One region of the Microbispora triticiradicis genome, then DNA from elsewhere that is predicted to be linked to it. Evidence: riboswitches for the same ligand, from Rfam matches in the RefSeq annotation. Region 1 holds a riboswitch; the other holds the start of a gene.
The links. A riboswitch is a leader RNA that binds a small molecule or an ion and turns the genes downstream of it on or off. The one in region 1 is predicted to bind glycine.
Positions count from the first base shown of each region.

Region 1 (15,312 bases):
CTTGTGTACTAGGTCACATCAGTGTGTGTGAGACCGCTCGGGGGGTGTGGTCGGGTCCCCAGCCCGACCGGCGGAAATGCCCCGAACGGACTATGTCATGCGGATGGGGCCGAACCGCAGACTGGAGTAGTCCGATGTGTCGTACGTCATACGGCGCGGCGGACGCCCGGCGGAACACACGAACGTAAGACGAACGATAAAGAACACGGGGAGCCCCGGCGATGTGCCCTCATGAACCGGCCTGTCCCACCGCGGACGCGAAGGACCGAGAAGCCGCCCGAACGGTAGCCTGCCACCCCGAGCAGGGCTGGAGCCTGCTCTGCAACGGTGTCGTGCTGTTCGAGGACACCGGCGAGCTGTTGCCGGACGGCGGCGTCATCGCTCCGCACCGCCCCACCGACATGGCCATCAGCGCGGCCTAGGCCTCCTGCTCCAGCAGCCACGGCAGCAGCCACCGCGCCACCTCCTCGCCCACCCGGGCGGGGTTCTTCCTGAACTCGTGCCCCTCCCCCGGGAGGACCACGAGACGTGCGGCGTCCTTCTCGTCCGGCACGCCGAACGGATCCCGATCCCCGCTGACCACGAGCACGGGGGTCCCGGCCTGCCGAAGCTCGTCCGCCCGCGACCGATCAGGTTTCCCCGGCGGGTGCAGCGGGAAGGCGAGCGCCACCACCGCCCCGGCCCCCGCCTCGTGTGCCGTACGGCAGGCGACCCGTGCGCCGTTGCTCCGTCCGCCCTGGACGAGCGGCAGGCCCGGGTGACGGGCCCGCAGCGCGGCGACGACGGCCAGCCACGCCTCGTCCTGTTTGACGGCCGATCCCGGCGCCCGGGCGCCGCGCAGCCGGAACGGCTGGACCACCCGTGCGACCGTCACCCCCGCCGGCAGCACGGCGTCCCGTACGGCGAGCAGGTCGGGGGCGTCCACCCCGCCGCCGGACCCGTGCGTGAGCACCAGCAGCAGCCGGGCGCCGGGGGCCTCCTCCACCTCGGCCAGCGCGGGGCCGTGCGGGGTCTCGATCTCCAGCGCGACTCCCATGCCGGTGACCGTATCGGCTCCGTCCCCGGCAGGAGGTGCGGACCCTCCGTTCGGAGGATGGCAGGGCTCGCGAGTATGGGCCAGAATGTCATGGTGCCGGAGATCGCATCGCAACCGCCCGCCGCCGGGCAGGGCTACAGGCCGCCGCCGCAGGCGGGGACGCAGACGACCCGGGAGGACCTGCGCGCCGTCATCGCGGCCCGCCGGGACCTCGGCCCGGAGTACGAGGACGCGCTCGTCGACTCGTTCCTCGACAAGCTCGACGTGGAGATCGCCGCGCGGGTGCGGAACGAGGTCGCCGCGCACATCGGGCACCAGCCGCTTCCCGGGAGGCGCCCGAAGGACAGCGCGGTGGGCGTGGCCCTGGGCTCGCTCGGCATCGGCATCCCGCTGACCGGGATCGCGGCGGGCACCTCAGGCGGGCCGGGGCTGCTGCTCGCCTGGGGCGGGATCGTCGCCGTCAACCTGGCGTACGCGCTGAGCCGCCGCACCCAACGCTGACCGACGGGGGCCGGCCGGCGGACCACCGGCCGTTCGGTCCCCGATCAGGCCTCGACGCTCTCCATGACCGGGCGGACGTCCCGGCCGAGGCGCAGCCGCACCTGCTCGGCGAGCGCCCGGTCGGGGTGGTCGAGGCCGTAGCGCCACACGGTCCCGGCGTCGGCGTCGCGCCCCCGCAGGGGCAGCGTCCGGGCCAGCAGCTCGATCGCCAGCGCACCGGTCTCGGCGTCCGGGCCCTCCCCGCGGCCCTCCTCCACCGCGCCGGCGAACTGGGCGCAGGCCATCTCCAGGTGCGCGATGCCGAGCAGCACGCGCAGGCGCGCCCGGTCGGCCACGGCGGGCACCGACAGCGCCTCCAGCAGCACGTCCGCCGCCCGTTCCGGCTCTCCCTCGGCGAGCAGCCGCTCCGCCATGTGCTCCACGACGGCCGACAGGCCCGCCGCGGCCTCGGCGCGGTCGGGTGCCTCCTCGTCCGCGGCGACTTCCGCGAAGATCGACGCCGCGGCGTCGAGGTCGCCCGTCTCGGAGAGCCGGTGCGCCTGGTCGAGCCGGTCGGGCCGCCCGGGGTCGATGGCCGTCATGAGGTGGCCTCGCAGAGGTCGCAGGGACAGGAGCGTGCATCCGCGATCTTAACGAGCCCGGCCTCCGGGCGGGGCCGACATGCGCAACCGGTCAGTCCTCGTACGCCTCCATGGGCGGGCAGGAGCAGACGAGGTTGCGGTCGCCGTACGCCTGGTCGATGCGGCGCACCGGCGGCCAGTACTTGTCGTCGCGCAGGCCGGGCACCGGGTAGGCGGCGACGGCCCGCGAGTAGGGGTGGGCCCACTCGTCGGCGGTGAGGCACTCGGCCGTGTGCGGCGCGTTGCGCAGCGGGTTGTCGGCCTTGTCGTACTCGCCCGACGCCACCTTGGCGATCTCGTCCCGGATGGCGATCATCGCTTCGGCGAAGCGGTCCAGTTCGGCCAGGTCCTCGCTCTCGGTCGGCTCGATCATGAGGGTCCCGGCGACGGGGAACGACATCGTGGGCGCGTGGAAGCCGTAGTCGATCAGCCGCTTGGCCACGTCGTCCACCGTGACGCCGGTCTCCTTGGTGATCTGGCGCAGGTCGACGATGCACTCGTGCGCGACCAGGCCGTCCCGGCCGGTGTAGAGGACCGGGTAGTGCGGCGCGAGGCGCCGGGCCAGGTAGTTGGCCGACAGGATCGCCTGCTCGGTGGCCTGCCGGAGGCCGTCGCCGCCCATCATGCGGACGTACGCCCAGGAGATCGGCAGGATGCCCGCCGAGCCGTACGGCGAGGCCGACACGTGCGCGGGCAGGTGCTCCGCGAGGTGGGCCTTGACCGCGACCGGGCCGACGCCGGGCCCGCCGCCGCCGTGCGGGATGCAGAAGGTCTTGTGCAGGTTCAGGTGCGAGACGTCCGCGCCGAACTCGCCCAGCCGGGCCAGGCCGACCAGCGCGTTGAGGTTGGCCCCGTCCACGTAGACCTGCCCGCCGGCCTCGTGGACCCGCTCGCAGATCTCGACGATCGTCTCCTCGTACACGCCGTGGGTGGACGGGTACGTCACCATGATCGCGGCGAGCGCGTCGCGGTGCTTGTCGATCTTCGCGGCGAGGTCGCCCAGGTCGACGTTGCCACTCTCGTCGCAGGCCACCACGACCACCCGCATGCCGGCCATGACGGCGCTGGCGGCGTTGGTGCCGTGGGCGGACGACGGGATGAGGCAGACGTCGCGGCCGTCCTCGCCCCGGGAGCGGTGGTAAGACCTGATCGCCAGCAGCCCCGCGAACTCGCCCTGCGAGCCGGCGTTCGGCTGGATCGACACCCGGTCGTAGCCGGTGACCTCGGCCAGCCAGCCCTCCAGCGTCGCGATCAGCTCGGCGTACCCCTCGGCCTGCTCAGCCGGCGCGAACGGGTGGATCGCGGCGAACTCCGGCCAGGTGACCGGCTCCATCTCGGTGGTCGCGTTGAGCTTCATCGTGCAGGAGCCCAGCGGGATCATCGAGCGGTCGAGCGCGACGTCCTTGTCCTGCAGCCGCCGCAGGTAACGCAGCATGGCCGTCTCGGACCGGTGGGAGTGGAAGACCGGGTGGGTGAGGAAGCCGGAGGTCCGCTGCAGGTTCGCGGGGATCGCGTCGGAGGTCGCCCGGTCGAGGTCCTCGACCACGATCCCCGGCACGCCGAACGCCTCCCAGACGGCCCGCAGGTGGCCGACGACGGTCTTCTCGTCGCAGGCCACGCCGACGTGGTCGGCGTCCGCCAGGCGGAGGTTGACGCCCCGCTCGGCGGCGGCGGCCACGACGTGCTCCGCCCGGCCCGGCACGCGGGCGAGCACGGTGTCGAAGAACTCGTCGTGGACGATCTCCACACCCCCCTCGCGCAGCCCGGCGGCGAGGACGGCCGCGTGGCGGTGCGCCCGCTGGGCGATCCGCCGGAGGCCGTCGGGGCCGTGGTAGACGGCGTACATCGAGGCCATGACCGCGAGCAGGACCTGCGCGGTGCAGATGTTGCTGGTGGCCTTCTCCCGCCGGATGTGCTGCTCGCGGGTCTGCAGGGCCAGCCGGTATGCCGTACGGCCGTCGGCGTCCACCGAGACGCCGACCAGGCGGCCCGGCATCTGCCGCTGCAGGCCCTCACGGACCGCCATGTACGCCGCGTGGGGGCCGCCGTAGCCCAGCGGGACGCCGAAGCGCTGGGAGGAGCCGACGGCGATGTCGGCGCCCTGCTCGCCGGGGGGCTCCAGCAGGGTCAGCGCCAGCAGGTCGGCCGACGCGACGAGCAGCGCGCCGGCGGCGTGCGCCCGCTCGGCCAGCGCCCGGAAGGACGCCACCCGGCCGCTCGCGCCCGGATACTGGACGAGGACCCCGAAGCACTCGGGCAGGTCGCCCGCGAGGTCCGACTCCACCAGCGTGATGCCGAGCGGCTCGGCGCGGGTCGCCAGCACGGCCTTGGTCTGCGGCAGCGCGTCCGCGTCGACCACGAAGACGTCCGCCTTGACCTTGCTCGCGCGCCGGGCCAGCGTCATCGCCTCGGCCGCGGCGGTCGCCTCGTCCAGCAGGGACGCGCCGGCGACGTCGAGGCCGGTGAGGTCCGACACGACGGTCTGGAAGTTCAGCAGGGCCTCCAGCCGCCCCTGTGAGATCTCCGGCTGGTACGGCGTGTACGCGGTGTACCAGCCCGGGTTCTCCAGCACGTTGCGGAGGACGACCCCCGGAGTGATCGTGTCGTGGTACCCCAGGCCGATCATCGGGGTCAGCACCCGGTTTCGGGCCGCGAGCGCGCGGAGTTCGGCCAGCGCCTCGGCCTCCCCCGCCGCCTCCGGCAGGTTCAGCGGGCCCCGCGTGCGGATCGCCTCGGGAACGGCCACGGCGAGCAGGTCGGCCGTCGACTCGTAGCCGACGACCTCCAGCATGCGGGCACGGCCGGCGTCCGAAGGACCGATGTGACGGGTCGCGAAGGGCGGGGCGGAAAGATCCTGAAGCGTCGAGCGGTCGGTCATGACAGGGGCCTCCTGGGCGGGTCGAGACCTGCGGCGGCCGCCTCGCGCCTGTGAGCGCGACCGGCCGTGATGCGGTCTCCCCCTCTGTCATCGGACCTGAGAGCTTCACCGGGCCGCCCGGCCCGGCTTTCCCCTTCGGTGAGGCGCCGCCTGGCGGGCGGGCCTGCTTTTCAGAGTCGCCTCGTCCGTGCGGTACGGATGCCTGAGAGTTTCCGGGGAGGTTTGCTCCTTCGGCGCCCCTGCAACTTCAGGGGTCTCTCCCGCACGAGGTCGTCGGCCGTGTCCACTCTACCCGGTTACTTCCTCTGTACCCGTTTCTCAGCCGATCTTACGGGCCTTCCTGCGGCGGGCCAGCTCGTCGGCCGGATGATCCCCCTCCGCATCCGGAGCGGACTCCGCGCGCTCACCGGGCAGTTCCGCCAGGGAACCCTCCACCTCGCGCCAGACCCGCCCGAGCGCGATGCCGAACACGCCCTGGCCGCCCTGCAGCAGGTCGATCACCTCGTCGGCGCTGGTGCACTCGTAGACGCTCACGCCATCGCTCATCAGGGTGATCTGGGCCAGGTCGTTGACGCCCCGGTCGCGCAGGTGCCGTACGGCGGTGCGGATCTGCTGGAGCGAGACCCCCGTGTCGAGGAGACGTTTGACGACCTTCAGGACGAGGATGTCGCGGAAGCTGTAGAGTCGCTGCGACCCGGACCCCTGAGCTGCTCTTATGGTCGGGAGCACCAGTTCGGTCCGGGCCCAGTAGTCGAGCTGCCGGTAGGTGATCCCGGCCGCCGCGCACGCCGTCGGGCCACGGTAACCGATGTTCTCGGGCAGCGCCGTCGGCTGCTCGTCGAACAGCAGGCCTTGTTCGCCGGCGCGCTCGCGCGCCTCCCGCCGAACCGGGTCGTGCTGGCCGGCCGACCTACCCTCGCCGCTGCTGACCGCCACTGCGGACCTCCGGCTTTCTCTCATCCCACGGTCTGATCTGGGGGTTCGTGAATTACAACCGTGGTTTCCCTTGCACCGTAGGACCGGGGCCATCGTCAGTCAACGACCCCGTCCGGCGCGTCGTGAAGCGTAATTTCCCGAAATGGTGCGGCACGTCAGCCCGCTCGCCCGAAGTCTTCCGGTGTGATTTTGTCCAGGAACTCGCGGAACTTCTCCACTTCGTCTTCCTGGTCGTCGGGCATGCTCACACCCGCCTCCTGGATCACGTCCTCACTCGCGTAGATCGTCGCCCCCGTGCGCAACGCCAGCGCGATCGAGTCCGAAGGGCGGGCGCTCACCTCCACGCCGTTCGAGAACACCAGGTCGGCGAAGAAGATCCCATCGCGGAGCGCGACGATGTTGACGGTGCGCAACCGCACCCCCAACGCCTCAAGCACATCGCGGAACAAGTCGTGGGTGAGCGGCCTCGGCGGGGGTTCCTCCGCCTGAGCCAGCGCGATGGCGGTCGCCTCGGTCATGCCTATCCAGATCGGCAGGTACCGATCACCGCTCGCCTCCTTCAGGAGCACGATCGGCTGGTTTGTGGGCATCTCAACGCGAACCCCCACGACCTCCATCTGCAACACGGGCGGCTCCGTCTCAAGCGTCGCGGCATATCACCAGGCATTCAACGTAACACCCACCAGGGAGCGGATGTGCCGGTCACCGCCCCATCAGCACCCCATTACCGTCCCAGAACGCCGCGAACACTGCCACGCAGCAACGCATTGTGCAGTTCCTGGAGAAGACCGGACATCTCGCGAGCGGTCTCGTCGGCCTCCGCGATCGCCCCCGGCGCCTTCCGGCGCAGCACGGGCGCCACCGCCTGCTCGATCAGGCCGGTCTCCCGCTCCACCAGCGCCCGCACCGCCCTGAGGTGCCGCGCTCGCAGGCCGAACCGCGACAGGGCCCCCACGCTGCGCGCGATCTCCAGCGCCTCGCCGTCGTAGCGGCGCGCGACCGCCGCGACCAGGCCGAAGCTCTCCATCTCGGCCAGGGTCTCCTCGTCGATGCCCGCGGCCTCGATGAGCTCCTCCCTGCTGAGACGCACCGCCGGCGGGCCGTCCGAGACGCTCTGCGGGCGCGCGGCCTGCCCGTCCAGCTGATCCTTGATCACCCGGAGCGGCAGGTACTGGTCACGCTGGGCCCGCAGGATGTACCGCAGGCGCTCCACGTCGTTGTAGGTGAACTTGCGGTAGCCCGAAGGGCTCCGCTGGGGCTCGATCAGCCCCTCACCCTCCAGGAAACGGATCTTGGAGACGGTCACGTCGGGGAACTCGGCCTGCAGCAGGCCGAGGACCTCCCCGATGCTCATGAACGCCCGTACGGCCTGTGCGCTCATGACTGCTCCTCCTCACCGATCACAGCCCTCCAGGACCACGCGTGAGGAACACCAGCCGGAACTTGCCGATCTGCACCTCGTCGCCGCCCTGCAAGGGAGACTCCTCGATGCGTTCACGGTTGACGTAGGTGCCGTTCAGGCTGCCCACGTCGCGGACCGTGAACTGGCCGCCGCGGCGGTAGAACTCGACATGCCTCCTGGACACGGTTACATCGTCCAGGAAAATGTCGCTTTCCGGGTGGCGACCCGCCGTAGTGAGATCGCTGTCGAGCAGAAAACGGCTGCCCGCGTTCGGGCCGCGCATGACCACCAGGAGAGCCGTGCCGGGCGGCATCTGCTCGATCGCCGACCGATCCGGCAGCAGCGTCTGGCCCGTCTCCGCCTCCAGCGCCTCCAGGGAGATCGTCGAGGTGGTATCGGCTGCGACGGGCGCCGGAGCGCTCAGCGGCGAACCGCATCGTGAACAGAAACGGGCATCCTCGGGGTTGGCATGACCGCACTGCGTGCAGTAGACGCTGGGCATCGAACGGCTCGGCCTCTCTCACGACTCTCACGACTTGCTCGGGACTGGCTCACTGCTGGGGACTGCTCAACTGCTCGGGTCCGGCTCGAACTGCGAATGCCGCAACTTACGCTGATCAGGCACAAAGGTCAAGAAGCGCGGCCGGGCGTGGACTGACCAACGCTACAGCCCACGGAGGTTCAAGGTCCATCCCGACACATGCATCCCCAGCATCCCATCCTGATCACGAAAGAGGGAGACGGGGGTCAGCAGGAGCCGGCGGCCTGCTCGACCACGTGGGCCCAGCGTTCCAGGAGGGCCTGCGCGCCGTCCACGTCGTGCCCCTCGGCCCACAGGTGGGTGACGGCCTCGGCGGGGTCGGGCAGCACGAGCGCCCAGCTTCCGTCCTCCTCCACGACGCGGACGCCGTCGGTGGTGTCCAGGCGGTGGCCCTCGGCGGCCTCGACGACCGAGCGCATCACGGCCCCCTTGTGCGCCCACGGCGTCGGCACGGTCCGCTTCAGCAGCCGGGCCTCGGGGATGCGGGCGTCGATCTGGCTGAGCGACAGCCGGGTGCGCGCGACCAGGCCGAGCAGACGTAGGAAGACGGCCAGGCCGTCCAGGGTCGGCCCGAACTCCGGGACGATGAAGCCGCCCCGCCCGTCGCCCGCGAAGATCGTGTCAGGGTGCCGGGCCGCCCGGGTGAGCGTGTCGAGGCTGGTGGCCGTCCAGTCGACCTGCACACCGTGGAAGCGGCACACCATCTCCGCCACCCTGGTCGTGGTCACCGGCAGCGCCACCCGGCCGCCGCGGCGCTCGGCCGCGACCAGATCGAGCACGACGAGCAGCGCCCGCTCCTCGCTGATGAGCTGGCCCATCTCGTCCACCAGCGAGACCCGCTCCCCCACCGGGTCGAACCGTACGCCGAAGGCGGCCCGCGCGGAGGCGACCAGGTCCGCCAGGCGCTGCAGGTCGCGGCGGCGCTCGGCGAGGGTCTCGGTGGGCGAGGCGTCGTCGAGGCGGTTGTTCACGGTCAGCACGTCGACCCCGGCCCGGCCGAGCAGGCTGGGCAGCACGAGCGAGGACGTGCCCCCGGCGCAGTCGACCACGACCTTCATCTCGGCGTCCTTCACGCCGTACATGTCGACGCAGGCCAGCAGTTCCCTGGCGTAGGTGTCGACGGCCCTGGCCGGGAACGTCAGCTCGGCGATCTCGCCGGGGAAGGCCCGGCGGTACTCCTGCCGGGTGAAGACCCGCTCCAGCTTGCGCTGCGCCGCCTGCGACAGGTCCGAGCCCGTCTCGTCCATGAACACGATGTCCACGCTCTGCGGGTCGCCCGCGGTCGTGCGCAGGAAGATGCCGCCCCTGACGTTCTCCCGGGAGGTGTTGAACCGGGCCACCGGCAGGGCGGCAGCCTCCAGGTCGACGACGTTGATCGCGCTGGAGTTCAGCGCGCTGATCACCGCGCGCTTCAGCGCCCGCGCCGCGCGTGAGGCGTCGCGGGCGGTGACCACCGTGTCGCCCTTCTTCAGGGTCGTGGCGTACGCGCTGGCCAGCCGTACGCACAGCTCGGGGGTGATCTCCACGTTGACCAGGCCGGAGACGCCCCGGGGGCCGAACAGGCTGCGCTGGCCGCGCGACTCCCAGATCACGCTGGTGTTGACGACCGTGCCCGCCTCGATCGTCTTGAACGGGTAGATCTTCACCCCGGAGGAGACGTACGCCTCGGCCTCGATGACGCACTCGTCGCCGACGACGGCGTTCTCCTCGATCCGGGCGCCGGTCATGACGTCGGTGTTCTTGCCGATCACGCAGCCGCGCAGGTGCGCGGCGGGGCCGACGTACACGTTGTCGCTGACCACCGCGCGGTGCAGGAAGGCGCCCTCCTTGACCACCGCGTTGCTGCCGAGCACGGTGTACTCCCGCAGCTCGGCCCCGGCCTCGACCTTGGCGTAGTCGCCGATGTAGAGGGGCCCCTTGAGCACCGCCTCGGGGTCGACGGAGGCGCCCTCGGCGGCCCACACGCCCGGGGCCAGCTCGAAGGCGTCGAAGTCGACCTTGACCTTGCCCTCCAGCACGTCGGCCTGCGCCTTGAGGTAGCTCTCGTGGGTGCCGACGTCCTCCCAGTAGCCCTCGGCGACGTAGCCGAACAGCCGGCAGCCCCGCTCCAGCAGGCGGGGGAAGATGTCGGACGACCAGTCGACCGGCTGGCCGGGGGCGATCTCGTCGAGGACCGACGGCTCCATGATGTAGACGCCGGTGTTGACCGTGTCGGAGAACACCTGCCCCCAGGTCGGCTTCTCCAGGAAGCGCTGGATGCGGCCGTTCTCGTCGACGATGATGATCCCGAACTCCAGCGGGTTGGGCACGCGCTTGAGCCCGATCGTGACCAGCGCCCGGTTCTCCCGGTGGAAGCGGAGCATGTCGGTCAGGTCGATGTCGGTGAGCGCGTCGCCCGAGATGACCAGGAACCGGTCCTCGCGGAGCTTGTCGGCGGCGTTCTTCACGCTGCCCGCCGTGCCGAGGGGGACGTCCTCCGTGGCGTAGTGGAGGGTCACGCCGAGCTCGTCGCCGTCACCGAAGTAGTTGCGGATGAGCGCGGCCAGGAACTGCACGGTCACCACGACCTCGGTGTACCCGTGCCGCCTGAGCAGCCGCAGCACGTGCTCCATGATCGGCCGGTTGATGATGGGCAGCAGGGGCTTGGGCTGGTTGGCGGTCATCGGCCGCAGCCGTGTCCCCTCCCCGCCCGCCATGACGACGGCCTTCACGGGTCACCCCTTCGTTAGCTGGCGCACCTGTACGACATACAACACCCCCGCCCACCAATACAGACCAGTTCCCCAGATGGCGAAGGCCCATCCGAAGATCGCGCTAATCTCGGCGTACCAGCCCTCGTGGGAGGCGAGGAACAGCAGCGGGAACGCGTACATGAGGGCGGCGGTACCGGCCTTGCCGAGGAAGTGGACGGGCAGGGCGGGGCCATATCCGTGCCGCCGCAGGACGGGCGGCATCCACAGCAGCAGGATGTCGCGCAGCGGCACCGCGAGCGCCAGCCACCAGGGGATGACGCCCCGGATGACCAGGCCGACCAGCGTGGCGAGGATGTAGAGCCGGTCCGCGAGCGGGTCGATGAGGCGGCCGAGCCTGCTGATCTGGTTCCACGCGCGGGCGAGTTTGCCGTCGAGCCAGTCGCTGAAGCCTGCGAGCATCAGCAGCGCGACGGCCCATCCGTCGGCCCGGGGCCCCAGCACGAGCCAGAGGAAGACGGGGACGCCGAGCAGCCGCAGGGCGCTCAGCAGGTTGGGAACCGTCCAGATCCGGTCCTCGGCAGCGTTCACGCCCCAGACCCTACATGCCGGGATCCCGGCCGTTCCGCGGAGCGGCGGCCGCGGCGGAGGCCGTCTGCGCGGCGACGAGCCGGGTGTAGCGCCCGCCCAGGGCCAGCAGCTCCTCGTGGGTGCCCCGCTCCACCACCGTGCCCCGCTCGACGACCAGGATCAGGTCGGCGTCCCGCACCGTGCTCAGCCGGTGCGCGATCACGATGCGGGTCTGCGTCAGGCGGGACAGCCGCGCCTCGATGCCGGCCTCGGTCGCGCTGTCGAGGTTGCTGGTCGCCTCGTCCAGCAGCAGCACCCTGGGGCGGGGCAGCAGCGCGCGGGCCAGGGCGAGGCGCTGGCGCTGTCCACCCGACAGGCCGCCGCCCTCGACCAGGATCGTCTCGTAGCCCATCGGCATCGCCATGATCTCGTCGTGCAGGCCCGCGATCCGGGCCGCGTCGGCGATCCGGTCCAGGCCGGCCTCGGGGAGGTTGAGCGCGATGTTCTCCCGGATCGTCCCGGTGAACAGCGACGGGTCCTGGGTGACCACGCCGAACTGGCGGCGCAGCGATCGCGGGTTGAGCTCGGCCGCGGGGACGCCGTCGTACCGGATCTCCCCGGCCGTCGGCTGGTACAGGGCGAGCAGGAGGCGGGCGAGCGTGCTCTTGCCCGACCCCGACGGACCGACCAGCGCGACCTTCTGCCCCGGCCGCACGACCAGTGAGACGTCGCGCAGCGTCCACGGGCCGCGCGGGTCGTGCCGGAAGCACACCCCGCGCAGCTCGATGCCGCCGCGCAGCCGCAGCACCTCGATCCCCGTGGACGGCTCGGGCTCGGAGGCGAGGATGTCCGACAGCCGGTCGAAGTGCGCCCCGGCCTGCTGAAGGCTGCGCAGGCTGGTCATCAGCGAACCGATCGGGGTGAGCGCGGCGGTGGCCAGGGCGTTCAGCGCGAGCAGCGTCCCGAGGCTCATCGACCCGTCGAGCACCCGCCACGCGCCCACCCACAGCAGCCCCAGCGGCGCGAGATGGCGCACCGCCCCGAGCGCAGCCTCGACGAGCCCTCGGACGAGCCCTCCCCGCACGTCGGCGTCGAGCTGCCGGGCGAACAGGTCCGACCAGCGCTGCATCGCCCGCGGCTCGGCCCCGGACGCCTTGAGCGTCTCGATGCCCCCGAGGGCCTCCATCAGCCGGCCCTGCGTGACGGCGAGAGCGCCCAGCTCGCGTCTGGTCAGCTCGCCCACCCGGCGGGCGGTGCCGAGCAGGAGGGCGGCCTGCCCTGCCGCGAGCAACGCGAGGAAGGCGCCGAAGGCCGGGTCCCGGGCGAAGACGAGCAGCAGGTAGACCAGGGCCAGCGGCCCGTCGAGCAACGACGAGAGAATCTGCCCGGTCAGCGTCTCGCGCAGGGCGATGACGCTGTTCGACCGGTTCACCAGGTCTCCCTTGCCGCGCACCGCGAAGTACCGGTACGGCAGTGCGACAAGGTGCGACACCAGATTCCGCGTCACCTCGCCGTCGGTGCGCGAGCGGAGCGCGACGAGCAGCACCGAACGCAGGTAGCCCACCGCGAACTGGGTGACCACGGCGGCCAGCACGGCCACGCCGAGGAGGGCGAGAAGCCCGGAGTCCCCGCGCGGGAGGATCCGGTCGACGACGACCTGGAACGCCGTCGCGAGCCCCAGGCCGAGCACCTGGAGCAGCACCGAGGCCGCGAGCACCTGGGTGAGCAGGCCCTTCCTGCGGAACACCAGGGCGCGCAGGAAGTCGCGCCGCCACGCCCGCGCCGCGCCGGACCGCACGCGGCGGAACCCCGGCTCCGGCTCGAACGCCAGCAGCACGCCGGTGAACCCGGCGTCGAACTCGGCGGGCGTGAGCCGCCTGCGTCCCTGGGCGGGGTCCACGATGTCCACGTGATCGGGGGTCCACCGCTCCACCACCACGAAATGCTGGAAGTCCCAGTGGACGATCGCGGGCATGGGCACCCGCCCGAGGTCGGCCGGCTCCAGCGAGAACGCCCTGGCCTTGAGGCCGAACTCCCGTGCGGCGCGGACGACGGCCAGCGCGCTCAGGCCGTCCCTGCCCACCTGGAGGTGGTCGGTGACCTCCTGCACGGTGGTGCGGTGGCCGTGGAAGGACAGGATCACGGCCAGACAGGCCGCGCCGCACTCGGTCGCCGAGTTCTGCAGGAAGACCGGGACCCGTCTCACCCGCCACCCCTCAGGACCAGAGCGGTGAGAACGGCCAGCCCCGAGGTGAGCACCGCGACCGCGCACCAGAGCAGGACGAGCGCACGGCCGCCGACCTCCTTGACGGCGGCCGGGGCGGACGGCGGGGCGGAATGGCGGCGCAGCGCCTCGGCGCGGAAGATCCGTCCGTTCACCGCGTGCCGGTCCGCGCCGTGGTTCCCCAGAACCATTCGATCTTCGCGGCCCGGCGGCGTTCGTCGATCCACCGGTCGAAGACCCGCCGTTCGACGCGGCGGCGCGTGTCCGCGTCGAGCTCGGCGCCGGCCACGGAGATCACCTTGAGCAGGACGTCCGGGGCGGGCGAGACGACGTCGCCGGGGCGGGCGGTGCCTATTTCGGCCGCGGGCACGTCCTCGACGACCAGCCGGGCGCCGCGCGTCCGCTCCGCCAGCGCGAAGAAGCCGGCTCCGGCGTCGATCTCGGCCGCCGCCCGCCGGGCCGCCTCGGAGCCGGGAAAGGTGAGGCGGGCGACCCGGGCCGTGCCGAACTCCTCCCGGTGCTCCTCGAAGTAGGGCTCGACCCGTCCGGCCGTCACCCGCTCGCGGACGCGGGCGGCGGCCACCTCCCCCGCGACCAGCTCCTGGAGGTCCACCACGGTGAGGGAGCGGCGGTCCATCCACTCGCGCGTCCGTTCCGCGGTGAGCAGTCCCCGGGCGCGCCGGAACGCGTCCACCGCCTCCTGGATCTCGTGGTCGGAGAGCTCCACCGGCGCCTCCTCCAGCTCCGCCTGGACGAGGGCGGCGGCGACGATCCGGTCCACCAGCCGGGCCTCGTCCCACAGGAAGTCGAGCCAGGCGACCGCGTCGACCACCTTGACCCCGACTCCGTCGATCCGCAGCAGCAGCATCTCGCCGGCCCGCTGCACGCCCCGCAGGGGCCAGGGCAGGGCGCGGTCGGGGCTCCAGGACAGCGACACCGTCCCCTCCCCCGGCCGTTTGATCAGAAGGTCGTAGTGGAGTGAGTCGTCGTAGTCCTCCCGCTGCCACAGCAGCCGGAAGCGCACGCCGGGATGGCGCTCCCGCAGCTCACGCAGGCGTTCCTGGGCCTCGGACGGGTCGAGGCCGTCCAGGCCGCGGAGGGTTTCAAGGGCGTCCGGCAACATGCGCGGTCTCCTCTCCGACCGTGCCGTACATCAACAGATCACACAGCGCCGCGCCGATCGGCAGGCCCGTGGCCTTCTCGATCCAGAGCCACTGGCCACTGGGGTTGACTTCGAGGAAGACGTAACGCCCGTCGGGGGTGAGGATGAGATCGATCGCTCCGTAGCGCAGGCCGAGCCGCCGCACGATCCGCAGGCAGCGCTCGGCCACCTCCGGCGGCAGCTCGTGCACCTCGTGGCGGGTGCCGCCCGGGTCGTAGCGGCGCCAGTCGAGCCTCGTGTGATTGCTCTCCTGCGAGTGGATCTCCGCCGCGAAGACGGCCCGCCCCACGACGGTCACCCGCAGTTCGACCCGCTTGGGCACGTACTCCTGGACGACCACCGGGCCGAACCTGATCGCGTCCGCGTACGTCACATCCCGGGTGGACACCGGTTCCGACATCCGGGCCACGCCCTCCCCGTCGGCGCGGGAGCCGGCGGGAACGCCCAGGGGCTTGTTGATGACGCGGCCCTGGTGCTGGTTGTAGAAGTCCAGGAACTCGTCGGGGTCGTTGGTGATCAGCGTGTCCGGCAGCTCGAATCCGAGACGACCGGCCAGGACCAGCTGTGACGACTTGCGCTGGGCCAGCCTCACCCGTTCCCTGGGCGCGGGGACCATGCGGCAGTCGAGCTGCTCCCACAGGTCCCCGGCGAACACCGCGCACTCCTGCTCCATGTGGGCACGTGCCACCGGGTCGGTGATCTCGGGATGCGCGACGGGAGCCTGGGGACGGCGGAACCACAACGCCGTCAGA
Region 1 covers NZ_VANP01000004.1:311,917-327,228, forward strand. The annotation lists gene FED44_RS12830 (DUF5999 family protein) at 222-422, shown strand; gene FED44_RS12835 (alpha/beta hydrolase family protein) at 419-1,036, opposite strand; gene FED44_RS12840 (hypothetical protein) at 1,130-1,537, shown strand; gene FED44_RS12845 (hypothetical protein) at 1,582-2,118, opposite strand; gene gcvP (aminomethyl-transferring glycine dehydrogenase) at 2,210-5,035, opposite strand; glycine riboswitch at 5,216-5,308, opposite strand; gene FED44_RS12855 (MerR family transcriptional regulator) at 5,354-5,971, opposite strand; gene FED44_RS12860 (bifunctional nuclease family protein) at 6,127-6,597, opposite strand; gene ftsR (transcriptional regulator FtsR) at 6,696-7,352, opposite strand; gene FED44_RS12870 (FHA domain-containing protein) at 7,372-7,875, opposite strand; gene FED44_RS12875 (mannose-1-phosphate guanyltransferase) at 8,121-10,625, opposite strand; gene FED44_RS12880 (CDP-alcohol phosphatidyltransferase family protein) at 10,629-11,195, opposite strand; gene FED44_RS12885 (peptidase domain-containing ABC transporter) at 11,206-13,380, opposite strand; gene FED44_RS12890 (hypothetical protein) at 13,377-13,553, opposite strand; gene FED44_RS12895 (TIGR04500 family putative peptide maturation system protein) at 13,550-14,521, opposite strand; gene FED44_RS12900 (MvdC/MvdD family ATP grasp protein) at 14,502-15,312, opposite strand, start outside.

Region 2 (15,312 bases), on a different contig from region 1:
CATCGCGTCGGCGCTCGTCGGAGCGCTCCTCGGCGGTGGCGTCGTAGCCGCCACCAGTCTGATCTGGGATCAGACGCACGCCGGGGCGACCCGGGAGGCCGGCGGCGATCAGGACGGCCTGTTTCCCCGTGGCGGGAACCTCCCGGGCGGCGAGGACGGCCGTCTGCCCCAGTGGTGCCGGCGCACCGAGACCGGCATCGTCTGCCGGCCGAACGGCTGAGACGTCGTTTCCGGCAGGCGCGTGCCGACGTGGTGGCCGGCACGCGCCTGCATGTTCTCCCGGTAGGCCCGATGCTCACCGGGTCCGCGGAACCACCGCCGGGCCACGGGTCACGGGGCCCGGCGGATCAGCCGAGGATCACTGGAGCGCGCGCCGGTCAGCGTGCAGGGGCCGCGCCAGCCGTACGGTGATGAACTCGTCGTTGTCGGCCTTACCCGCCGTGCGGCCGGACGAGAACGGGAAGTTGTTGTCGTTCAGCAGCGCGAGCGTGTGGTCGTCGAGCAGGGCCACGTCCTCGATCGTCTGGAACGGGAAGCGGAACGTCCGCCCGAAGCCGCCGAGACCCCTGGGGTTGGCCAGGTTCAGCAGGTCGGCGACGAGAGTCTTGTCCATGCGCCCGTCGTGGTCGCGGTCGGCGGCGTCCGCCAGGTAGACGCGCTTGAAGGCCGCGGCGTCACCCTGCTCGTTGTCCCGCTCGATGACCAGGAAACGGTTGTCGTCCACGGAGATCGCGTCCCCGATGGCGTTCGACGGTGACTCCAGCCGATAGGTCCGCCATGTCGAGCCGTACCGGCCCGTGCGCAGGTCGAAGTCGTACATGCGCAGGTCGCCGGGGGTGTCACCATCCACCGTCCCCTCCAGCAGGGGGTGGAGGTGACGGCCGTCGACCGAGCGCGCCATGCCCTCGAACCCCTTGCTGCTGCGGATGTTCGGCTGCCCGCCGTTCAGGTCCGGGTTCTCGGGAGCCTTGACCCCGGGCAGCGGGATCGGAGCCCGGAGGAGCCGCCCGGAGGACGAGAAGTGCAGCAGGAACGGGCCGAACTCGTCGCCGATCCAGTAGGTGCCGTCGGACGACCGCACGATCGACTCCACGTCGAAGTCGGCGCCGGTGAGCACGCGGTCCGCCCGGGTCAGGGCGAACGGCACGCGCTTGTCGGGGTCGCTCAGGTTGAACCCGCCGAGCACCTTCAGCCTCCCGTCCCTGAGGCCGGGCCTGATCCGGTGGACGCGCAGCAGGAAGTCCGCGCTGTTGGCCTTGTTGCCGTAGCCGTTGTCGGACAGCACGTCGTAGGTGCCGTCACCTCTTCTGACGACGCCGCTGAAACCCTGGACGGGCTGCCCGGAGAAGGGCGCGGCGATGCCGTTGAACGGCCCGGCGCCGATGGCCGACCCCGAGGGCTCGCTGCCGGGGACGAAGGTCTCGGCGGGCAGGACGGCGAATCCCGTGAGCGTCGCCTGGCCGAAGTCCGCGGGCCGGGGAACGGCCATGGCGGGGGACGACAGCCCGAGGGCCAGCGCGGCGGCACCCAACGTGATCGAAAGCTTTCTCATGACGGGCACGTTAGGGACGCCGCGTGACAGACGCCCCAACAGCAGGCGGCCACGGTCGAACAACTGGCCTTTCGGCGCCACCGTGGAAGTCTCCGCACGACGTCACTCCCGCTCACTCCGAGCACGCAGCAGAGCGATGGCCGTGCGGATCGCGGAGGACCGGGAGGGGGCCTCTTCCGCGCGACATATCGTTCGAGAAATGCGAGGTCGTCCGCCGAAACCATCGCGGCCATTTTCGCGGGCGCCGTTTTCCTGGCACCGGCAGAATCGCCTTGTGTCGCCGCATCGAATGCGCCGCTATTTTTCTTTGAATCCTGGTGGGGTCGGCGGGATTCGAACCCGCACTGTACGGCACCTAAAGCCGCGGTCTCCTGCCGTTGGACTACGACCCCTTTTCCTCTTCCCTTTCCCGCGCAATTCTCGGCCTGAGAATGGCAGTTCGGGCAGAGAAATCTCAGATTCTCTTTCCTGTTGTCCAGCCAGTTTCCGTTGGCGTGGTCGATGTGCAATGTGAGCGATCGACCCTGCCAAGTGCCGTCTATCTTACAGTCTGCGCACCGGTAGAGGACTCCCACTTCCTGTAGCGCCCGCCGGAGCTTGGTGGGCTTCTGCCGAGGCGAGTCCTCGGGCCGCATGACCAGGATCTCCGTCGGCAGGTACCTACGCGGCGACGGCTTGCCCTTGTTGGGCGAGGTTCGCCGGAAGTGGGAGGTGTCGATGCCGAAGTGCTTGAGGCGGCGGCTGATGTGGGCGTGGCTGGATCAGGAAATTCCCAGCTCTTTCACGAGGCGGGCGACGTGGCCGGTGGCTTTCACGTTGTAGAGTGCCTTCTCGACCTTTCCGTCGGGGTCGATGACGAACGTGGACCGGATGACGCCCATCACGGTCCTGCCGTAGTTCGTCTTCTCGCCGTACGCGCCGTAGGCCTTGTGCACGTCGAGACCGGTGTCCGACAGCAGCGGGAACGTGAGCGCGTCGCGCTCGCGGAACTGCCGCAGCTTGGCCGGCTTGTCCTTGGACACGCCGAGCACCACGAGACCCCGCTCGGTCAGGGCGCCGAGGTTGTCGCGGAAGTCGCAGGCCTGCTTGGTGCACCCGGGGGTCATCGCCGCCGGGTAGAAGTACAGGATGACCCGGCGGCCGCGGAAGGACTCCAGCGAGACCTCGTTGTCGTCGGCGTCGGTAAGGGTGAAGTCCGGCGCGGCGTCGCCGGGCTGGAGCTTGCTCATCACGTCCTCCGGAAAAGGTGACCCGCGGCGATCGGCGGGCAAGCGACAACCAAACTACCGGCTCGGCCGCTGCACGGGGCGACCGCCGGACCTGGCAGACTGATCACACACGAATACCACAGGAGGGGGATCGCATGGCGGACACCGATCCCGATGCGCTGGAAAAGAGGATCGAGCGCACGCGGGCGGAGCTCGCTCGCACGGTCGACGCCATCGCGGACCGGGTGAGCCCGAAGCGCGTCGCCGAGCGCGGCGTGGCGAAGGCCAAGTCGAACGCGATGGACTTCGTCGCGTCCGTGGAGGACCTGGTGCTGGGCACGCCGCGCGGGATCACGACGTACGGCCCGGGGGACGCCGAGGCCGAGCCAGGCGAGTATCCGGCGCGCAGCCTCGCCCCGGTGCTGATCGGCGTGGGGATCGTGGTGGCGGTCGGCGCGACGATCGTGCTGCTGCGCCGCCGGTCCCGCTGACCGGCCCGCACCGATCACGAAGACCGGAGGGCAGGGCGTCAGAGGAACGTCATGCCCTCACCCCGGTACGTCGGGACCTCCTCGGTCACCCGATCTCCTTCGACCAGGTGCAGGACGGGGAAACGCTCGCACAGCTCCCCGGCCTTGGCGTGGCGGAACCAGACGCGGTCGCCGAGGCGCAGCCCGGCCGCGGCCTCCCCGAGCAGGGGCGTCTGCACCTCGCCCGCTCCCTCGTCCGGGTGGTAGCGGAGCCCGCGCGGCAGGTACGGCTGGGGCAGCCGGGTGGGTCCCGCCGCTCCGGAGGCGGGATAGCCCCCGCCGAGCACGGTCACGACCTCCGGCGAGGGCCGGCGCACCACCGGCAGGGCGAACAGCGCCGCGGGCCGGCCGGTGAAGCCGCGGTAGAAGTCGAACAACCGGGGGTGGAAGAACCCCGACCCCGCCGCGACCTCGGTGATCGCCCGTTCGGCGATGGTCTTCTCGATGCTTCCCGTGCCGCCGCCGTTGACGAACTCCAGGTCGGCGACCTGCCGTACGGCCCGCACGATCCGGCCGCGCCGTACGGCCAGCTGGCGGCGCGACCGCCGCTGCATCCAGCGCACCGCCCCGCCGTACGGCCCGGGGACGGCGTCGCCCACCCCGGCGATCTGCGCCTCGTACGCCATGAGCCCGGCCAGGCGCAGCCCGGGCCGCCGGACGATGTCGGCGGCGATGTCGGCGGCCTGCCCGGGCTCGCGGACCGGCGACCGCAGCGCGCCCGCGCGGAACCTGCCGCCGAAGGCCGTGAAACCCGCGTCGATGTCGAGGCAGACGCGGATGGGGTGAGGCGTCCGGAGGCTCTCGATCAGGTCGAGGTGCTCGGGCGAGTCGACGGTCACGGTGATCTCCCGGGCCGCGGCCTCGTCCGACCCCAGGGCGCGCAGGGCCGTCCGGTCGGCCGTCGGGTACGCCACGAGCACGTCCCGCAGGCCGGTGGAGGCCAGCCACAACGCCTCGGGCAGCGTGAACGCCATGATTCCCGAGAAGCCGTCCATGGCCAGGACCCGCTCCAGCACGGCCCGGCAGCGGATCGACTTGCTCGCGACGCGGATCGGTTTGCCCCGGGCCCGGCGCACCATGCCGGCCGCGTTCGACCGCAGGGCGTCCATGTCGAGGACCGCGAAGGGGGGCTCCAGGTGGGCCGTCGCCCGGTCGAGGCGCTGCCGGTCGTCCATGGAGGCAGCCTAACGCGGAGTACATGAGCCTGGTTCACGTTAATTGGCCCAGGCAAAATCTCGGCCGGGAGGCCGCCATGATCGCCCATCCGGGCGGGTGTCCCGCCCGGCGCGGCGCGGCGCCGATATACCCATGAGGGCGTGACTACCGAGCGGGCCCTGCGCGGTGCGCGGGAGGGGTGAGCGGCTGATGAGCATCCTGCAGGAGATCCTGACGGGTTCGTCGGCCAGGAGCGCCAGGACCACCACCAGTGGCACCGGGGATGCCGGAGGCGTCACGGGCGCCGACGGCGACATGCGCGCGGAATACGCCGAGGACGCCGTACGCGCCACGGGAGGCGGAACCGCCATCCGTTCCGGACCCGCCGGCTGGGCCCGGAGCGACGAGGGTGCGGGAAGAGGCGGCACGACGGTCCCGGAGGACGGCACGGCCGGTCGTCGCACCGTCGCACGTGTCCTGCGGCCGGGACGCACTCCCGCCGCGATCGTCGTCGCCGCCGTGCTCGCCCTGATCGGCTGGGCGCTCACCGCCCAGACCGTCGCCGTCATGCTCAGGGTGCCCGTGCCCTGGCGGCTGCCGCCCCGCCTGCTGAACCTCACCCTGGCCGACCCGGCCGTCCCGCTCGCCGCGGTCGGCATGATCGTCTTCGGTGTGGGCCTGGTGGCCCTCGCCGTCGTGCCCGGCCGTCCCCGTCTCGTGCCCCTGCGGTGCGAGGACCCGCTGCTCGCGATGGGCCTGACCCGCGTCGGGCTGCGTCGCACGCTCATCTCCTCGGCCCGCGAGGTCGAGGACGTCCGGCGCGCCAACGTCCACATCCTGCGCGGCCGGATCGAGGTCACCGTGGTCACCGGCACGGCCAGGACCGGGGCGGTGCTGCGCGAGGTCGGCGCGGCCGTGGGCGACCGCCTGGCCGGCCTCCGCGTTCAGGCCCGCCACGAGGTGGTCGTACGGCTCCGGGGAAGGGGAAACTGACATGCGCCCGCGTCTCGGAAACCGTGTCGGACTGCTCCTCGTGGGTCTGGTGCTGGTCGCGGGAGGACTCGGCCTGCTGGCCGCCGCACGGCGGCCCGGGTCGCCGCCGGTCGGCATGGGCGTGCTCGGCGGCAGGCCGTGGGCGCTCCCCCTGCTGGCCGGGGCGGCGATGCTGGTCGCCCTGGTCGCGACCCGCTGGCTCGTCCTGGCCCTCGGCTGGGGACGGCTCGGCAGGCGCACCGGCGCGGGCATCGCGATGCTCGGCGTGGCGCTCAAGGGCGTCGAGGGGATCGGCCGCCTGTCGGTCAGAGTCGTCGGGGACGGCAGGCTGCGGGTGTCGGTGTCCCTGCAGCGATCGGCCGACCTGCGGCAGGTGATCAGACGGCTGGACGAGTCGGCGGTCTCACGCCTTCGCCGCACGGTCGGCCGGGACGACGCGCCCGCCGTCGTCCGCCTGCACGTTCGCGGACGCTGACCGTCTCCGGCCCCCGGCCGCGGTCCGGGCGGAGGAGCCGGTTGAGGCCACGGGGGCCACGGGGGCGCCGAGCGCCAGCCCGGCGGCCAGGCAGGCGAGCGGCACGACAGGCACCACGTAACGGTGGTCGAAGGCGGCGATCAGGGGCGGCAGCAGGAGCAGGACCATCGCGGCGGTCCACGGCAGCAGCGCGGCCCACCGCCGCGCGAGCAGCCCGGCGAGCCCGGCCAGCAGCACCACCGCCAGCAGCGGCCCGCGCAGGAAGCCCTGCTCCTGGTAGGCGCGCAGCCATCCGGCGAACGGCTCGGCCACCCGCGTGCCGCCCGAGGCGCCCTGGTAGGCGGTGGTGAGCTCGGCCGCCGTACGGCCGCCGGAGGCCACCTTGGAGGTGAACGGCTTCACCGAGGCGGGAAAGACGTACGCGCTCTGCGGCCCTGGGGAGGGGTACGGCCTGCGGTCCCACTCGAACGCCCACAGGGCGTCGTGCAGACCGGTCGCCAGGAAGTCGAGCGGCTGGCTGCGGATCGCCAGCGAGGCGAACTCGCCCGCCAGCCGCTCCCGGTCCTTCTTGACCCGCTGGATGGGGGAGCGGGCGTCCCAGATGTAGGCGGGCGCGGCGAGCCGGGGCCCCGACGGGCACAGCACCGCGAGGTCCCGCGGCGGCTTCATCACCGCGCAGTCGGCGAAGGTCATCGTGCGCGACCACAGCCAGGTGCTGCTGCCGCCCATCCCGTACGACCCGTGGGCGTCGTGGAACCAGACGGCGTACCCGCCGAGGACGGCCGAGGCGGCGGCGAGCCCGGCGAGCGCGGTCCGCCAGCGCCGGGCGAACAGCGCCGGGAGCAGCGCGAGCGCGATCAGCGGCAGCCCGAGGGTCCGGGTGACCGTCGCCAGCCCGAGCAGCAGCAGCGCCACGACGACGAGCCATCCGCCCGGCCGGGGCCGCCACAGCAGGATCGTCACCGCGGACACGACCAGGGCGGTGAACAGCAGGTCGGCCATGACCAGGTGTTCGAGCTGGATCTGGTGGACGTCGAGCAGCACCGGCGCGGCGGCCAGCGCCGCCCCCCAGCCCGGCAGCCGCGTACGGCGGCGGAGCAGGGCGTAGACGCAGACCGCCATGCCGAGGCCGAGCAGGTGCTGGACGACCACGACCGCGGTGACGCTGTGCAGAGGGCTGAGCGCCCACAGGAACAGCGAGTAGCCGGACGGCCGGGACGGCAGGGGCCGCAGGTCGAGGGCGGAGCTGAGGTAGGCGAACGAGTCGGCCCAGAACCACAGCGCGGGCCGGTAGCCGAGCACGGCGAGCGCGCGCAGGGCGGCGCCCGCCGCCAGCAGGACCAGGAACGCCCGATGCGGGCGCAGCGCCTCGCGCCACCTCACGTGACGGCCCTCCTCCTCGTCGGCGAGATCACCACCTTATTGGGCGTCCGCCGGCGTGCCGTCCGCGCCCGCGAAGGGGGATCAGCACTCGATGACGTTGACGGCGAGGCCGCCGCGCGAGGTCTCCTTGTACTTGTCGAGCATGTCCCTGCCCGTGTCACGCATCGTCTTGATGGCCTTGTCGAGCGGCACGAAGTGCCGGCCGTCCCCGCGCAGCGCGATGCGCGCGGCGGTCACGGCCTTGATCGAGGCGACGGCGTTGCGCTCGATGCACGGGATCTGGACCAGGCCGCCGATGGGGTCGCACGTCAGGCCGAGGTTGTGCTCGATGCCGATCTCCGCCGCGTTCTCCACCTGCTCGGGGGTGCCGCCGAGGGCCTCGGTGAGGCCCGCCGCGGCCATCGAGCAGGCGGAACCGACCTCGCCCTGGCAGCCGACCTCCGCGCCGGAGATGGAGGCGTTCTCCTTGAACAGCACGCCGATCGCGCCCGCAGTGAGCAGGAACCGGACGACGCCGTCATCTCCGGCGCCGGGAAGGAACCGCGTGTAGTAGGAGAGGACGGCCGGGATGATCCCGGCGGCGCCGTTGGTGGGAGCGGTGACGACCCGGCCGCCCGCCGCGTTCTCCTCGTTCACGGCCAGCGCGAACAGCGTGATCCAGTCCATCGCCCGCAGCGGGTCGGCCCCGTCGGCCTCGCCCTGGAGCTTGCGGTGGAGCTGGTGCGCCCGGCGCCTTACCTTGAGCCCGCCCGGCAGGACGCCCTCGCGGGTGGTCCCGCGCCGCACGCACTCGGCCATGACGGCCCAAAGGTGCAGCAGGCGGGCCCGGATCTCCTCCGGCGTGCGGCCGAAGGCCCGCTCGTTCTCCATCATCAGCCCGGAGATCGACAGGCCGGTCTCCGCGCAGTGCGCGAGCAGTTCCCGCCCGGTCGTGAAGGGGTACGGCAGCACCGTGTCGTCGGGCTTGATCCGGTCGGCGCCGGTGGCGTTCTCGTCCACCACGAAGCCGCCGCCGACCGAGTAGTACACCTTCTCGCGCAGCACGGCCTCGTCGGCGTACGCCGTGAACCGCATGCCGTTCGGATGGTGGGGGAGCGACACCTTGCGCTCGAAGACGAGATGCTCGCCGACGACGAACGGGATCTCCCGGAGGCCGTGCAGCGTCACCGTGCCGCTCGCCCGCATCGCGGCCAGCCGTTCGTCGACGGTGTCGACGTCGACCAGCTCGGGCTTGTCGCCGGACAGGCCGAGCAGGACCGCCTTGTCGCTGCCGTGACCCTTGCCGGTCAGGCCGAGCGAGCCGTACAGGACGGCCTCGACCCGGGTGACCTTCTCCAGCAGTCCGTCCTCGTGCAGCCCGCGGGCGAACCTGTGCGCCGCGGCCATCGGGCCGCCCGTGTGCGAGCTGGACGGCCCGATCCCCACCTTGAACAGGTCGAAGACGCTGATCGCCATTGATCGTCGCCCTTCCCGTGCGCGGCCGGGACCGTCAGGACTCGCCGGAGGTGAGGGTGCCGTACTCCGCCGCGGACAGCAGGTCCTCCGGCTCCCCCTCCACGCGCACCCGGAACAGCCAGCCGTCGCCGTATGGGTCGGTGTTGAGCAGGGAGGGGTCGTCCACGACGGCGGAGTTGATCTCGACGATCTCGCCGCCGACCGGGGCGAAGATGTCGCTCACCGACTTGGTCGACTCGACCTCGCCGACCGCGTCACCGGCCGCCACCGTCGTGCCCGCCTCCGGCACCTGCACGAACACCACGTCGCCGAGCTGCTCGGCGGCGTACTCCGTGATGCCCACCGTCACGGTGAGGCCGTCGTCGATCCCGGCCACCCACTCGTGCTCCTTGGTGTAGCTCAGCTCCTCGGGAATGCTGCTCACTTGCTCCTCCTGTAGAAAGGCAGATCGACGACGTCGACCGGTTCATGGCTGCCCCGGATGTCGACCGTCAGGCCGCCCTCGCGGAGGGCGTCCTCGGTGACGTACGCCATGGCGATCGGCTTGCCGAGGGACTGCGACGGCGCGCCGCTGGTCACCTCGCCGACGACGGCGCCCTCCCGGGTGACGGGGTAGCCGTGGCGGGGCACCCGGCGGCCGCGGGCCACCAGCCCGACCAGTCGGCGCGTGGCGCCGTTCTGCGCGGCCCGTTCCAGGGCGGACCGGCCCACGAAGTCGCCCGGCTTGTCGAAGCGGACGACCCGCCCGAGGCCGGCGTCGAACGGGGTGGCCGAGGAGGTCAGCTCGTTGCCGTACAGCGGCATGCCGGCCTCCAGGCGCAGCGTGTCGCGGGCCGACAGCCCCGCGGGGACGAGCCCGAGATCACGGCCCGCCTCGCCGAGCGCGTCCCACAGGGGTACGGCGTGCTCGTTGAGGACGAACAGCTCGAAGCCGTCCTCGCCCGTGTAGCCCGTCCGCGCGATCAGGGCGGGCGCGCCGGCGACGACACCGGGGAGGATGGCGTAGTACTTCAGGCCGTCGACGTCCGCGTCGGTCAGCCCGCGCAGGATCTCGGCGGCACGTGGCCCCTGCACGGCCACCAGCGCGTACTCGTCGGACCGGTCCGTCACCCGCGCGTCGTACCCCTCGGACCGGGCGGCCAGTTCACGTGCCACGACGGCGTAGTTGGAGGCGTTGGCGACGACCATGTACCGGTCCTCGTCGAGGCGGTAGACGATGAGGTCGTCGAGGATGCCGCCGTCCTCGTCCACGATCATCGTGTAGCGGGCGCGGCCGGGAGCGAGGATGCTGAGGTGGCCCACCAGGGCGTGGTCGAGCGCCTCGCCCGCCTGCGGGCCGGTGACGAAGATCTCCCCCATGTGGGACAGGTCGAACAGGCCCGCGGCCGTGCGCACCGCGTTGTGCTCGGCCGACTCGCTGCCGTACCGCAACGGCATCTGCCATCCGGCGAAGTCGGTCAGGGTCGCGCCAAGGCGTTCGTGTACCCCGCGGAGCGGGGTGGATCGGGACATGCGGACCTCGGAAAGGACGGATGCTGCACTGAACTACCGGGCATCCTCCCCCTCTGTCATCGGCGCCTGAGAGCTTCGTCCGATCTTTGCCGGACTTTCACCTTCGGCGAGGCCTCGCGGCCTTCTTTCCAGAGGTCACCTGGCCCGTGCGGTCCTTTGCCTTGAGAGGTTCGCGGGGAGGGCTTGCTCCTTCAGGGGCCCTGACCGGCTGCCAGGACGCTCTCCCGCACGGGATGATCGGTGCGCTGCCAGCCTAGTGGTTCGCCGCCGTCCCCGTAACCTGCCGGGTCGCCCGCTTTCAGGTGCCTAGTTCGCGCTAGGGGTGATGCCTCTGGGAGTCGTGCGGCTACGGGCGGGAAAGGCGCTCAAGGCGTCGCCGGTGAGGATCCGCTGGTGGAGGGCCTGGGTGTCGGGGGACGGCTCGGTGCCGAGGCGGTCGACCAGGGTGCGACGCAGCCGCTGGTAGGAGGCGAAGGCGTCATGGGTCCGGCCCGACCGGTGCAGGGCCAGCATGAGCTGCCGGTGGGGGCGTTCGCGCAGCGGATGCCGGGTGGCCCACTGGGCCAGGCCGCCGACGATCTCGCGGTGGTGCCCGAGCGCCAGCCGTACGTCGAAGAGGTCCTCGGTCGCCGCCCGCCGATCCTCGTCGAGCCGTTCGGCCCACACGCGGAGCCCGTCGACCTGCCGCACATCGAGGAGGGCGTCGCCCCGCCACAGGCTCAGCGCGTTCTCGAACAACCGCACCGCATTGTGGTAATCGCCATTCTCGCGAGCGATTCTGCCCTGCGCCACCCATTGGTTGAATTCTGCAACGTCCACGGACCCCGGTCGGACGGAAAGAAGGTATCCGCCCTTCACCGTACGGACCGGAGAAAGGCCGGGGTCGCGGGGGGAGAGCCGCCGCCGCACCTGGGCGACGTAGGTGGTAAGATTGCGCGGCGCCGAAATAGTGGGACGGCCATTCCACAGTAGTGCGGTGAGCTGGTCCCGGTGCAGCGCGATATTCGCATTAAGGACGAGCAGCGCCAGGAGCTGCCGATGTCTCGCGGCGAGGCCGGCGATGGCGTCTCCTCGGTCGTTCATGGCCGAAAACGGTCCGAGCACGGCGTATAACACGGTTCCCCTCGCGCAAGGCAGCGTGAACGCGCCGACGACGGCGGCTTTGATCGGCGTTTGACGATATCTCTCCCCGCCTTCATTCGTCAAAATTACGCGTTTTCCGGCCGCCCGTAGATGTGTTGCCGGCCACTCGGCATTGCGTTCCGTAAAGTCATGAATGCCCAGCGAACATGCACGTGCATGTTATGAAATCGGTTACATCATCGGGATTCGCCGTGAGGCGGTGCAAAAGGCAGCAAGCGGGATCCCCACCGGGCGATGACTGCCGGGCCGGACGAACGCCCGGCCACCCGGTCCCACGAGGCCGCCCTCCCGGACCTCCCGTCGCCGTAGCGCTCGTGCTCGCGGCGACCCTCGCGGCGCTTCATCGGGCCCTGATGCTGACGGCGGGAATGGCCGACGCGGGCGCCACGTGTCTGCGCGCGCTCGGTGCCGCCCTCGACCTGCCGCTGAGGGCCGGGGTCACGGCGCTCACACTGGTCAAGCTGTTCCAGTTCCTCGCCGGCCGGACCGGGGACGGACGCGTGGTGCTTCAGCCGGCTGTGGACACGTAGGCGAGGGACCGGCCGATCTCCGGGTCGCCGGCCAGGATTCGCTGGTGGAGGGTCCGCGTGCCGGGAGCGGGCCCGGCGCCCATCTGGTCGACGAGAGTCCGGTGAAGGCGCTGGTAGGCCATGGACGCCTCATGAGTGCGACCGGATCTGTGCAGGGCGAGCATGAGCTGCCGGTGAGGGCGTTCACGCAGCGGGTGCGTCGACGCCCACTGGGCCAGGGCGCTGACGATCTCGTGGTGCTGCCCGGCTGCCAGCCGTACGTCGAACAGGTCCTCGGTGACGGTGCGCCGGTCCTCGTCGAGCCGATCGGCCCACACCGCGAGTGCGTCGACGCGCCTGACATCGAGCAGGGCGTCGCCCCGCCACAACCGCAGGGCGCCGCCCAGCAGTTCGGCCGCATCGTGGTAATCGCGCCTGTCCCGGGCCGTTCTTCCGTGCATTGTCAGGTAATTGAACTTGTCGACATCCACGGAGTCCGAGGGTGCGGAAAGGACATAGCCGCTGCCGACCGTCCGCAGCGCGGAGTTCGCCGGTTCGCGAGGGGAGAGCAGGCGGCGCAGGCGCGCGATGTAGGTGGTGAGGTTGCGGCGGGCGGAGTCGGGCGGACGACCGTTCCACAGCAGGTCGACCAGCCTGTCACGATGCATGACGATGTTCACGTTGAGCAGGAGTAACGCCAGGAGCTGCCGCTGCCTCGGCGTGAGCTCCGCGATGACCTCGCCCTGAACGTCGAAGGCCAGGAACGGTCCAAGCAGCGCGTACAGCACGGTCCCCCTCGCGCATGGCGGCTGGTGAGCGGTTTTCGCTTCGACGGCTTCCCCGGTGTCCGCTGGAATCAGCATGCAAGGAACGGGCATAAGTGTCTTGTCTTTTTCTGCACACTTGACGTCGTTTCGTGCACGGTGCCGATGAGCTCTGGCTCCGCCCATGGCTGTAACGGAGGCGGGATAGGTGACGTAGGTCGAAAATGTGTCGGCTGTATGTCGATGATCCGTAGCGTCGGGCGCGTATGCCCCCGGCCTGTGGAGCGTCGATATGATCCCCCCTCTTCGGCAGATGTTCGCTGTCACCGCTCGGAATCGGCAGGTGAAGCGACGAACACGGCTCACGGCGTTGGTCGCCGGTCTGGCCACGGTGGCGGCCACGCTCGTGGTTCCGCCGTCCGCGGTCGCCGCGCCGGTGGCCAAGGCGGCGCCGGCACCCCCGGCTCCGGTCTCCGACCGTCCGGACGCGACGTCGGCGGCGCTGTCGGCACGGTTGCAGAACTCTCCGGTCGAGGACCTGTCGGCGCGTACGGAGGACTCGACGACGGTCTATCTGCCGGACGGCTCGGCGAGGACGGAGATCTTCGCGGGTCCGGTGCGGGTGAAGCAGAACGGCGCGTGGACGCCGGTCGACACCACTTTGGTGGAGCGGAACGGTCATCTGGAGCCGAAGGCGGCGGCGGCCGGGGCGCAGGTGGAGATCTCGGCCGGTGGCAGCGGCCCGCTGGCCGAACTGGTCACGGGGTCGGGCAAGGACGAGCACCGGTTCGGCGTGCGCTGGGCGACCGCGCTGGGCAGACCGCAGGTCTCGGGCAACACCGCGACGTGGGCGGACATCGCGCCCGGCGCGGACCTGGTGGTGCAGGCGCAGCCCCGGGGGTTCGTGCACTACGTGGTGCTGAAGCAGAAGCCGACCGCGCCGGTGGAGATCCGGCTGCCGGTCGAGCTGGCCGGAGCCGATCTGTCCAAGGACTCCAGAAACCGGCTGAAACTGGTCGACAACGCCGGCAAGGGCAAGGGTGACCTGGTCGCCGCCGCGCCGCCGCCGCACATGTGGGACGCGGCGGCGGCCGACTCACCGGACGCGGGCAGGAGGTCGGAGGTCGGCTCGGCGATCGAGAAGGGCTCCGACGGCCCGGTCCTGGTGCTGAAGCCGTCGATGGACTTCCTGAACGCGCCGGACGTGACGTACCCGGTGACGATCGACCCGTACATGCAGATGACCCTGCAGACCGACACGTTCGTCTCCGACGACTACCCCAACTCGGCGACCTCGGCCACCTGGCTGCACGTGGGCCGGTTCGGGTCGGGGACGAAGACCGCGCGCACGTATCTGCAGTTCAAGCTCGGCGGCCTGATCAGCAAGCACATCATGAACGCCGACCTGTACCTGTCGAACTACAAGGCCAACGCCTGCGGCGGCGTGGCCGCCGGCCTGGGCATCCGGGTCAAGCGGGTCACCTCCGCCTGGTCGTCGTCCACGCTGACGCAGACGAACCACCCGACCTCGACCACGACCGGGATGGTGGACAACACCAGCCAGGCCTACGGGTACGACTCCAGCTGTCCGGAACACGACATGCTGTGGTCGATCGAGGACATCGTCCAGTACTGGACCGACCACCCGACCGAGAACTACGGCCTGCAGGTCCGGGCGGTATCGGAGACCCAGGCCACCAACTGGCGGATGTACCGCTCCTCAGAGAACACCGTCGGCGCGGACGGCCCGCGGCTGACAATCCAGTGGAACTCCTACCCGACCGTCCCGCACCACCTGACCGTCAACCCCAGCGCGGGCGGCACGAACGGCGGCACGTTCGTCACCTCGCTCACGCCGACGATGACCGGCATGGTCGGGGACGGGGAGTGGGACACCGAGACGATCAGCTTCTACCTGGAACACGACCCGAGCTACCCGGCCGAGGGCACCGGCAGCGTGTGGACCGGCAGCGTGACCGGGATCCTGCAGGGCGAGCTGGGCACGGTGACCGTACCGTCGGGCAAGCTCGTCGACGGGTACCACTACCGGTGGCGGGCCAGAGGCGACGACGGCACCGACTACTCCCGCGACTACTCCTCCTACCGGTACTTCACCGTCGACATGACCGCCCCGGCCGCGCCCACGATCTCCTGCCCGGACTACGCCTCAGGCGTGTGGACGGCGAAGGCGTCCGCTCCGGTGACCTGCACCCTCGACACCACCTCCGCCGACGGCGCGGGCTACTACTGGGGTCTGGACGACGCCTCGGCGCCGACCCTGGTCGAGGACAACGACGGCGGCGGCGACGCCAAGACGATCACGATCGACCCCGCCCAGGGCTGGCACACGCTGTCGGTCAAGGCCCGCGACATGGCCCTGCGCACCTCCACGGTGACCACCTACAGCTTCGGCGTGGGGGCCGGTGAGGTCACCGCGCCGCTCGCCGGGGACCGCACCCAGGCCGCTGTCACGCTGGGATCCCGGGCCGCCCCCGGCGCCACCGGGGTCCGGTACGAATACAAGGCCGACGTCAGCGGCTCCGGAACGTGGGCGGCGATCCCGACCACGCACGTCACCGTGCCGGGGTCGGCGACCCCGATCTCCGGCTGGCCGTACACCACCGTGACCACGG
Region 2 covers NZ_VANP01000010.1:33,071-48,382, reverse strand. The annotation lists gene FED44_RS24310 (hypothetical protein) at 1-220, shown strand, start outside; gene FED44_RS24305 (esterase-like activity of phytase family protein) at 359-1,552, opposite strand; tRNA gene FED44_RS24300 (tRNA-Leu) at 1,868-1,944, opposite strand; gene bcp (thioredoxin-dependent thiol peroxidase) at 2,314-2,781, opposite strand; gene FED44_RS24290 (DUF3618 domain-containing protein) at 2,916-3,251, shown strand; gene FED44_RS24285 (amino acid deaminase/aldolase) at 3,290-4,465, opposite strand; gene FED44_RS24280 (DUF6286 domain-containing protein) at 4,656-5,438, shown strand; gene FED44_RS24275 (hypothetical protein) at 5,440-5,913, shown strand; gene FED44_RS24270 (hypothetical protein) at 5,842-7,296, opposite strand; gene FED44_RS24265 (L-serine ammonia-lyase) at 7,378-8,751, opposite strand; gene gcvH (glycine cleavage system protein GcvH) at 8,786-9,175, opposite strand; gene gcvT (glycine cleavage system aminomethyltransferase GcvT) at 9,172-10,263, opposite strand; glycine riboswitch at 10,307-10,402, opposite strand; glycine riboswitch at 10,403-10,500, opposite strand; gene FED44_RS24250 (AfsR/SARP family transcriptional regulator) at 10,570-11,346, opposite strand; gene FED44_RS24245 (hypothetical protein) at 11,721-11,936, shown strand; gene FED44_RS24240 (AfsR/SARP family transcriptional regulator) at 11,915-12,703, opposite strand; gene FED44_RS24235 (DNRLRE domain-containing protein) at 13,023-15,312, shown strand, end outside.
Region 2: it holds a riboswitch for glycine, as region 1 does, so the genes downstream of both, gcvT (glycine cleavage system aminomethyltransferase GcvT) here and gcvP (aminomethyl-transferring glycine dehydrogenase) in region 1, are expected to answer to the same signal.